Regions from separate parts of the Paenibacillus tundrae genome, predicted to be linked through region 2. Evidence: riboswitches for the same ligand, from Rfam matches in the RefSeq annotation. Region 2 holds a riboswitch; the other holds the start of a gene.
The links. A riboswitch is a leader RNA that binds a small molecule or an ion and turns the genes downstream of it on or off. The one in region 2 is predicted to bind glycine.
Positions count from the first base shown of each region.

Region 1: it holds a riboswitch for glycine, as region 2 does, so the genes downstream of both, sdaAB (L-serine ammonia-lyase, iron-sulfur-dependent subunit beta) here and gcvT (glycine cleavage system aminomethyltransferase GcvT) in region 2, are expected to answer to the same signal.

Region 1 covers NZ_CP145605.1:481,185-485,611, reverse strand. Annotated here, with positions in the region: gene sdaAA (L-serine ammonia-lyase, iron-sulfur-dependent, subunit alpha) at 194-1,132, opposite strand; gene sdaAB (L-serine ammonia-lyase, iron-sulfur-dependent subunit beta) at 1,122-1,811, opposite strand; glycine riboswitch at 1,924-2,059, opposite strand; glycine riboswitch at 2,064-2,189, opposite strand; gene V6W81_RS02265 (MFS transporter) at 2,555-3,829, opposite strand; gene V6W81_RS02260 (PH domain-containing protein) at 3,886-4,427, opposite strand, start outside.
Region 2 covers NZ_CP145605.1:4,958,504-4,962,930, forward strand. Annotated here, with positions in the region: gene V6W81_RS22290 (hypothetical protein) at 180-617, opposite strand; gene gcvH (glycine cleavage system protein GcvH) at 1,033-1,425, opposite strand; glycine riboswitch at 1,766-1,889, shown strand; glycine riboswitch at 1,893-1,991, shown strand; gene gcvT (glycine cleavage system aminomethyltransferase GcvT) at 2,236-3,372, shown strand; gene gcvPA (aminomethyl-transferring glycine dehydrogenase subunit GcvPA) at 3,369-4,427, shown strand, end outside.

The DNA.
Region 1 (4,427 bases), 2.1 Mb from region 2:
AGTTCGGGCGAAGCTTCATCCAGAAGCCTTGCATGATGTCAGCACTCGGCACGGGGCGGATGCTACAATTGGCACACGGTACGAATTAGACACAGTACAACACTACCCTTATGCCAGCTTTTCGTTTCGAACCCATGTACGCCAAAGAGGCGCCAGCAGAAGGTTACTACGCTGCTAGGCGCCTCTTCCTATGTTATTCTGAAGCAGAATCCGCTGCCCCGTCTGTTTCTAACTCTGGTTCCGGTGCACGTTTTGCCTTCGGTTTAGCAAGCTTCTCCATCATTTTCCGACCTGTCGGGGTCTGAGCCAGTCCCCCCTGAGCTGTCTCCCGGTGCCTGCTTGGCATAGCACTACCTACTTCAAGCATGACATCAATGACTTCATCTGACGGAATGGCGCTACGTACTCCGGCAAGCGCCATATCAGCAGCCGCTAGAGCGGTTACGGCTCCTAGTCCGTTACGGACGATGCAAGGAATTTCGACGAGACCTGCGACTGGATCGCAGATGAGACCGAGTGTATTTTTTAACGCCAAACCAACCGCATGAACGACCTGCTCTGGCGTGCCTCCACGTAGCTCCACCATAGCACCCGCTGCCATACCAATCGCAGAGCCCACTTCAGCCTGACAGCCACCCTCAGCACCGGAGATAAACGAATTGTTCGCAATTACATAACCGATCGCTCCAGCACAGAACAGTCCGTTGACCAGGTGCTCGTCACTCCAGCCAAAACGCTCTTGGGAACTGATGAACACACCTGGAATAATGCCGCACGAACCCGCTGTAGGGGTAGCAACAATTCGCCCCATGGATGCATTAACTTCAGAGACACACAGGGCATACGCCATCGCAAGTGCCGAAGCATCACCTGAGCAAGTCTCTCCTTTACGAATGTATTCCGCCATCCTCTTGCCGTCTCCACCAGTCAGACCACTACGGGACACCGTATCTTCATTCAGCCCTTTATGAACCGCTTCCTTCATCACCTGATAATATTCCGACATCTGCTGCACAACATCTGCTTCCGGTGTATTCGTCTCTTGGACTTGTTCTTCAATCATCAACTGAGCAATGGTCTTGGATTCAGCCGTGCAGATCGCATTCAGTTCATGCAAATGCTTAAATCGCATCTGGACTCACTCCCTTCTTCAAATCTATTACACGAATATCCAGCACATGATCCAGCAACTTCAAACGGCTTAACATATCCGGGTCTGGTGCCCCATCCATCTCCATTGCAGTCAAGGCTTCACCATCCCGAGCTTTCCGGTCTACCTGCATATAGCCGATATTCACGCCTGAGGAGCTAATCGTAGACGTGACAGATGCGAGCACTCCTGCTTTGTCAGCATGACGCAACACCAATGTTGGGAACTCCCCGCTGATCTGGACGCGAAAATCATTCAACGCGTGCACCGATACACTGCCGCCGCCAATGGACGCACCGATCAATGAACATTCACGGTCACCGTGCCACAGCTCAATTTTGACCGTATTGGGATGGGGCGCAGGCAGGCCACTTGTGAAAAACTCAACCTCTATACCCGCCTGTTCTGCATACTCTTCAGCATCTGGTATTCGCGGATCGTCTGTCGCATAATCAAGCAATCCACCAATGAGAGCAAGATCTGTACCATGTCCTTGATACGTATCGGCAAACGATCCGTATAATGTCAGCCGGGCGCGCTCTGGCGTGCAACCCAACCACTGACGAGCTATTCTGCCGAGCCTCGCCGCTCCAGCCGTATGTGAACTTGAAGGTCCTGTCATCGACGGACCAATAATTGAGAAAACATCTTTAAAACGCATCCAAAAACCCTCCATTTGTATTCGTCATGTCCATCCAGATACTCAACCATAATGTTCCATTATTACTGAATGATGACATCAAAAAAGGACAGAAGAAGGCCTTAAGCCCTCTCTCTGTCCTCGATACCTGAGAGTTTCATGATCAACAGCGTTCAGTCGATACAGTGCATGCCTTGTTCTTACACATACTGTACCAGGCTGTTTAATCATATACCCCTTGGGTGGCGCATCATGCGCACTCTCCAGAGTTGCGTCCAACGATGGTACATTTACCTGAGAGATTAACCGCCGCGCCGGGTGCGCAGGCAGCTTGCTCCTTCGGTGCCTGATCGCAGGCCATCTTACTCAGCTCGCACAGGTCTCTCCCGCTCGTTATCATTCGCTGTATTAAAATCATAAAACATTTAGTCATCCGACGAAAACATAATCTTACTCATTAAGAGTAATCGACCGCAAGTTTCATGTCAATAAACTTAACGATTTGTTGTCTCTCCACCACATGTAAGCGTTAACTACTGTGAACTTTTGTCACATCGTTGTATTCAACTTACTCATTTATCTACATCTCTGTTGTTAATTCTATGTATGTTCAGGTGTGTCCTAAGGTTCGGGTATTCAGGCAAACTTCTCTCTGAATCGCCCCATACGACACACCCCTGCTCCAACTTACTTACTTACTTACTTTCTTTCTTTCTTGTCGAGCTATCTCACTTATGCCGTTCGTTCTTCAACTTCAGTCTAACCTACTTCATTGTCGCACTCTTTGTCACAGCCTCTTGATAATATGAACTTCTTGAAGGAAGCAAACTAGTAATCCATAAAATAAGTGCCACTAACATCATCGCTGCCGAGACAACCGTATACACCAGACGAAGAGATAGATACTCTGCCACTACCCCTGCAATCAAAATAGAAGCTACCTGAAGCGCGCTCAGCATCAGTCCAATGACACTGCTCATCCTGCCCATGAGATCTACTGGAACATTATTTTGGTAAAAGGTGACCAGACCTGTGTTGGCAAGTGCCGAACACAATCCAAGCAGGATAAAGGCGAACGCTGCCAGCTCGAAGGAAAACGAGCGTGCAAATAGGAAATAACCAAGCGAGACCATAAGCACGCCAATCCCCATCATATGACGGATCGGAATATGTTTGGCGAGCAGGGTGACAAGCAACGAACCGACTAGATAACCGATGCCGGTAACACTCATCAATGCCCCATATTGAGATTCAGACAAGTTCATCACCTGACGAATAAACACAACTTCCTGTGCATCCAGCGACATACCAATGACGAGAACAATCTGAAATATGACGTATATCCCGACAACGTAACCGCTCTTGCGACTAAACCTCAGCACAGCTTGCCAGTCCTGAGCGATGATCCGTGGTGACAATCTCGACTTCCCACCACTCTGCTCACCTATACCCAGTTTCGGTAACAGCATAAGAATCAGAGCGGACACGGCAAACGAAACACTATTCACGTAGATCGCTACTGCGGGGGATAAATAGAACAATAATACACCAGCTACAGCAGGCCCCGTAATAAAAGCTCCCGAGCTAATGAGTGCCTGCATCGAATTAAATCGCTTGCGCCGCTCAGCCGGTACAAGCCGAGTAATGTACACCTGGGAAGAGGGTACAAATATCGAGGATGACATACTAATTAGAAACATTACAGCATACATCATCCACAGACTTGAAAATAAGGGAAGTGTGGCTACCAGCAATGCCCGCACAATATCCGCACCAATCATCAACTGGCGTTGATCGTAGCGATCAATAACACTGCCTGACCAGAACTTGGTGCATACTGAGGCGATTGGCGAGATGATCCATAATCCCGCTACAGCCGCTGGAGATTGCGTCATGTTCAACACCATCAGGTTGATAGCCACAATGTATATGAAATCACCCAGATTAGATATGCCAACCCCACCCAATAACAGTCCAGCATGCTTCCAACCACCAGGCTTGTTACCAGGCTGCTCTATCCGCTCCTGGCTGTTCTCCATCTGTCGTTTCCCCCTCGACTTTTAATTGAAAGAAGAAGTACCTATTCGTTGATTAGTCACGGCTTAGGCTTACTGCGTACAGCGTACTGAGCAGCTTGATACATCCAATTCTGGACGGCAATTGCATGAGCTTGATCCAAGAAGGTCGCCTTCCAGCCGCCACGGTTTACCATTAATGTTGCCTCTACGGTTAGTAATGACCTAGCACGTTGACGGGATGTTGCTATAGCATTCACTGTAACCACATGGGGGCGGCGCATTAACACGGTTAAACGGGAGATCTGCCGATGGCGGATCAACAATTGCTTCCCATATATGTTCAGCCCTTCATCCCTGTAGCGTGCATATCCCCACAAACCGAACACAGGCAGTAGTAAGAATAACCCCATACCCACCATGCCAAAATATATCGTTCCTGCGATTCCAACCAGCATGGCAATCAGCAGTTTCCAACGGAGAAACAGCCATAGCGCCCGTGACGGCGGCTTCGCTATATCTGCTTGTAATTCATATTGTGGCACGATGCTTGCAAGCAGTTCGTTCACTTCACGCATGGGTAGCAGCGGGTGAAGCATCATTTTTTTCTCCTTCTCGGAAG
Region 2 (4,427 bases):
TTTCTATGCCCTATGTTAACCACGTTGAGCAAGATGTCTAACGATTTTATTTTTATCTCATTTGTAGCTTCCAACGTTGCAGTGACTTCGTAACAGATCCATGGTGTTCGCTACCTACACTGAAGGATGCTTAAGACAAGAAGACTGTCCAAAATCTATTTGTTCATTTAAGTTTATCGTTAATTAACAGCAGTAAAGATTGTCCGTGTTGAATATGAAGTATGATAAGGCAGGTCTTGGATCTCAACCTTCACTCTCATATTGTGATCTGCTGCGTATAACACCTCAGTGGACAATTGTGAGTTGACGCTTAATGCTGTTGCGAGTGACGCTGCCGACACATATCCCCCTAATACAGGTGAAATTTTGGTCGCAATGATCGGTGCAATCGTTTCTGCCAGAATGGCTGTGTTACTGGATAAAGCTCGCATGTTCGCTGCTAAATCTTTTACTGTGCTTTTGTCCATGGTGTAGGTTGCAATCGTTGAATACTGAGGTTGGGGAACTGTGCCAATGTAGTCACTTGCAGAAGCTTGATTCAGAGTGACAGGAACCAGCGGGTACACAGCCGCCGTAACCATCGAAGCTAGCAACACTTTTTGAATGATATTTTTCATAGACTTGTACACCTCCACATGTTGTTAAATTCTAAATTCAAGAATGCTGTCGTTCCTTGCTTATATGTCATTATAGACGCTTCAATACGAGAAACAACTGTAATCCGTGAATTCAGGATGATAGCCCCAAATGAGATAACGTCATTCAATTGCTGTACGTTCATCCATCAACTTCCATGTCCCATAGGCAATCATGGGCATCTTTTCTGCCTTTGAAACTATAGTTATCCTTACCAAAAATAGGGACTTAGTACCTATCCATTTATCAGGAAATAATATCCTTTCTATGCTTATTCAGCACGGCAAACCACAACAAAAAGCACCCTCGTGATTCAAAGCTTCCCCAAAAGGCGATTACTTTGTTCCACAAAAGGTGCTCATATTTATTATAGGTCTGTTCAATTACATTCGAAGTTTAATCCTCGGTATGTTTGCGATAAGCGTCCGCGTTCATGAGCTTAGATAAGGCTGCACTCAAATCCCCATTTACCCGGATCTCAATCATCCAACCTTCTTCATAAGGAGAGCTATTTACAAGCTCTGGTGCATCTTGTAATGCATCATTGATCGCAATAATGGAGCCGCTAACCGGTGAGAACAAATCAGACACCGTTTTGACAGATTCAATCGTACCAATGCTCTCTTCGGCTTGTACACTGGATTCAAGATCAGGCAATTCAACAAACACAATGTCACCCAGCTGATGCTGCGCGAACTCGGTAATACCAATACGTACGGTATCCTCCCCTACGGTCTGCACCCATTCGTGCTCTTCACTGTACAGGAAATCACTTTTCAATTCGCTCATCGATATCCGCCTCGCTTTTCATTAATGAGTGCATGCGTTCTTCAGCCATTCCTTTTTCCCAGAACATAGCGTATGATATTTTCGATTCAAATGTCAAGATATCTCACAATTTATTTGTATTCCACTACTAAAAAACAAGCTCATCAAAATACGAACTTACATATACTAGTTATTATTGGAATAGTAAGCGCAGTCTTTTAATTTATCCGAACATTAATTTATATTTAATCATTAATATTCGTATTTATTTAAAAACCGATGACATTGTTCTTGACATTACTATGCAATTCGCGTATTAATGGAAGGAGTAAAACTGTTTTCGTTGTGTGCAATATCGCGGATGAATGTAAAGGGAGAGATTACCCAAACACCCGAATCTGGATGTTCATGCGGTAACGCCGAAGGAGTAAACCACCCGACAAGCGGGCGGTGAATCTCTCAGGCAAAAGGACTTTTACGGGACGCAACTCTGGAGAGCATCTACCCGCCCGGTAGGGCGTTACGATCACCCAAGGGGAAACCTGCTGCATTGGCGGCGGGGTAACTCTCAGGTACCAAGGACAGAGCCTAAGAATACAGCGTGCTTCTGGCATGCCGGTTCTTTGGCCTGTCCTTTTCCTTTTTCCCAAAAAAAGATGACATCAGGAACCAGACCGTGCGGCATAACGCATCTCAGAAGTACGGCTTTAAGTAAGACTAATATTCATTAATCAACATACTTATACCATTTTTAATAACGATCATGTTCTTTCAATGATAATCCATATGCAACACATTCAGCCGCTTGACGGCTAATGAAGAGGTGATTCGATGTCTGATTTACTTAGAACTCCACTCTTTCCACTCTATCAGCAGTATGAAGGTGTACGTTGCATTGACTTTGGCGGCTGGGAGCTGCCTGTACAATTTAGTGGCATCCAGAAGGAACACGAGGCTGTTCGTGAACGCGCTGGACTGTTTGATGTATCCCATATGGGCGAATTCACCGTTCAGGGTGAGCAAGCGGAGGCTTTTTTACAGCAAATGACCACGAATGACGTAACTGCACTTGTTCCCGGTCAGGCACAGTATACGTTGATGTGTTATCCCGATGGCGGTGTGGTGGATGACCTGCTCGTGTATAAGCTAGAGGAACAGCATTATATGTTAGTGGTTAATGCCTCCAACATCGATAAGGATTGGGCATGGTTGGTAGAACATCTTGCTCCTGGGGTAACCATGACAAATGACTCTGAGCAGACTGCCCTTCTAGCACTGCAAGGTCCATTGTCTGTTGATATTCTCACAAAAGTTACGGACATCAATGTAGCTACTATTGAGCCGTTTCGTTTTGTACAGAATGCGGAAGTCTGCGGTGTAAAATTGCTGTTATCCCGCACCGGATATACCGGCGAAGATGGCTTTGAACTATATGTTCCAGCAGATCAAGCAGCTACGGTATGGAACGGATTGATGCATGCTGGGGAGGATCACGGATTAGTTCCGGCTGGGCTTGGTGCACGGGACACCCTACGCTTTGAAGCAAAATTACCTTTGTACGGACAGGAATTATCACCTACGATCTCCCCGCTGGAAGCTGGGGTTGGTATGTTTGTGAAGCTGAATTCTGGGCCTTTTATCGGACACGACGTATTATCCCAGCAGAAAAATGATGGGCCTGCTCGTAAATTAGTCGGTATCGAAGTGCTGGAGCGTGGAATTCCACGTCCCCATTACCCTCTTTACGCGGATGGTGTTCAGATTGGCGAAGTAACGACAGGCACACAATCCCCTACGCTGAAACGGAATCTTGGGTTAGCCCTCATTGACAGCAAATATGCTGCGCTAGGTACGCCACTGGAGATTGAGATTCGTGGCAAAAAACTAAAAGCCGAGGTCGTAAAGACCCCTTTTCATAAACGGACACGCACGCCTAAGACACCTACTCAAGGAGCTGATCAAGCATGACCAAGCACCGTTACATTCCTATGACCGAGCAGGATCAGAGCGCTATGCTGGCAACAGTTGGTGTAGACACGATTGAAGATCTCTTCCGAGATATCCCGCAGGAGATTCGTTATCAGGGCGAGCTTCCCGTATCCTCTAGGTTAGATGAATATGCTCTTACACGTCATATGTCCAAACAAGCTGGAGCCAATGCCAACTTCGAGACACACGCAAGCTTTCTTGGTGCAGGCATCTATGACCACCATATACCTTCTGTCATTAATCATGTAATCTCCCGTTCAGAATTCTATACTGCATATACACCGTACCAGCCTGAAATTAGTCAGGGCGAACTTCAAGCTATATTTGAATTTCAATCATATATTTGTGAATTAACAGGCATGGCCGTGGCCAATGCAAGTATGTACGATGGTGCGACAGCTTTTGCAGAAGCAGGGAATTTGGCAGCAGCAGCTACTCGCCGTAAACAATTGATCGTATCCCGCACCGTCCACCCGGAAGCACGCCAAGTATTGAAAGCCTATGCTCATGGTCTAAGTCTCGATATCGTCGAGATCGGGTATCAGAACGGAGTAACCGACTGGGATGCCTTACAAGCTACTATTTCAGAAGATACAGCCGCAGTCATGATTCAAAGCCCGAACTTCTTCGGTGCCATTGAACCGATTCAACAAGCAGCTGACCTTGCTCATGCACATAAAAGCCTACTTGTTGTCAGTGCCAATCCAATATCACTTGGACTGCTAGAAGCTCCTGGCAAGCTTGGGGCTGACATTGTTGTCGGCGACGCTCAACCTTTGGGAATTGCCGCATCACTGGGCGGGCCAACATGTGGATATTTTGCTGTATCACAGGCTCATATGCGCCGTATTCCTGGTCGAATCGTAGGTCAGACGACTGATCGTAATGGCAAACGCGGCTTCGTATTAACGCTTCAGGCACGCGAACAACATATCCGCCGGGAAAAGGCGACGTCTAACATTTGTTCCAACCAAGCCTTGCTTGCACTCAGCGCATCCGTGTACATGTCCACATTGGGAAGACAGGGCATGATC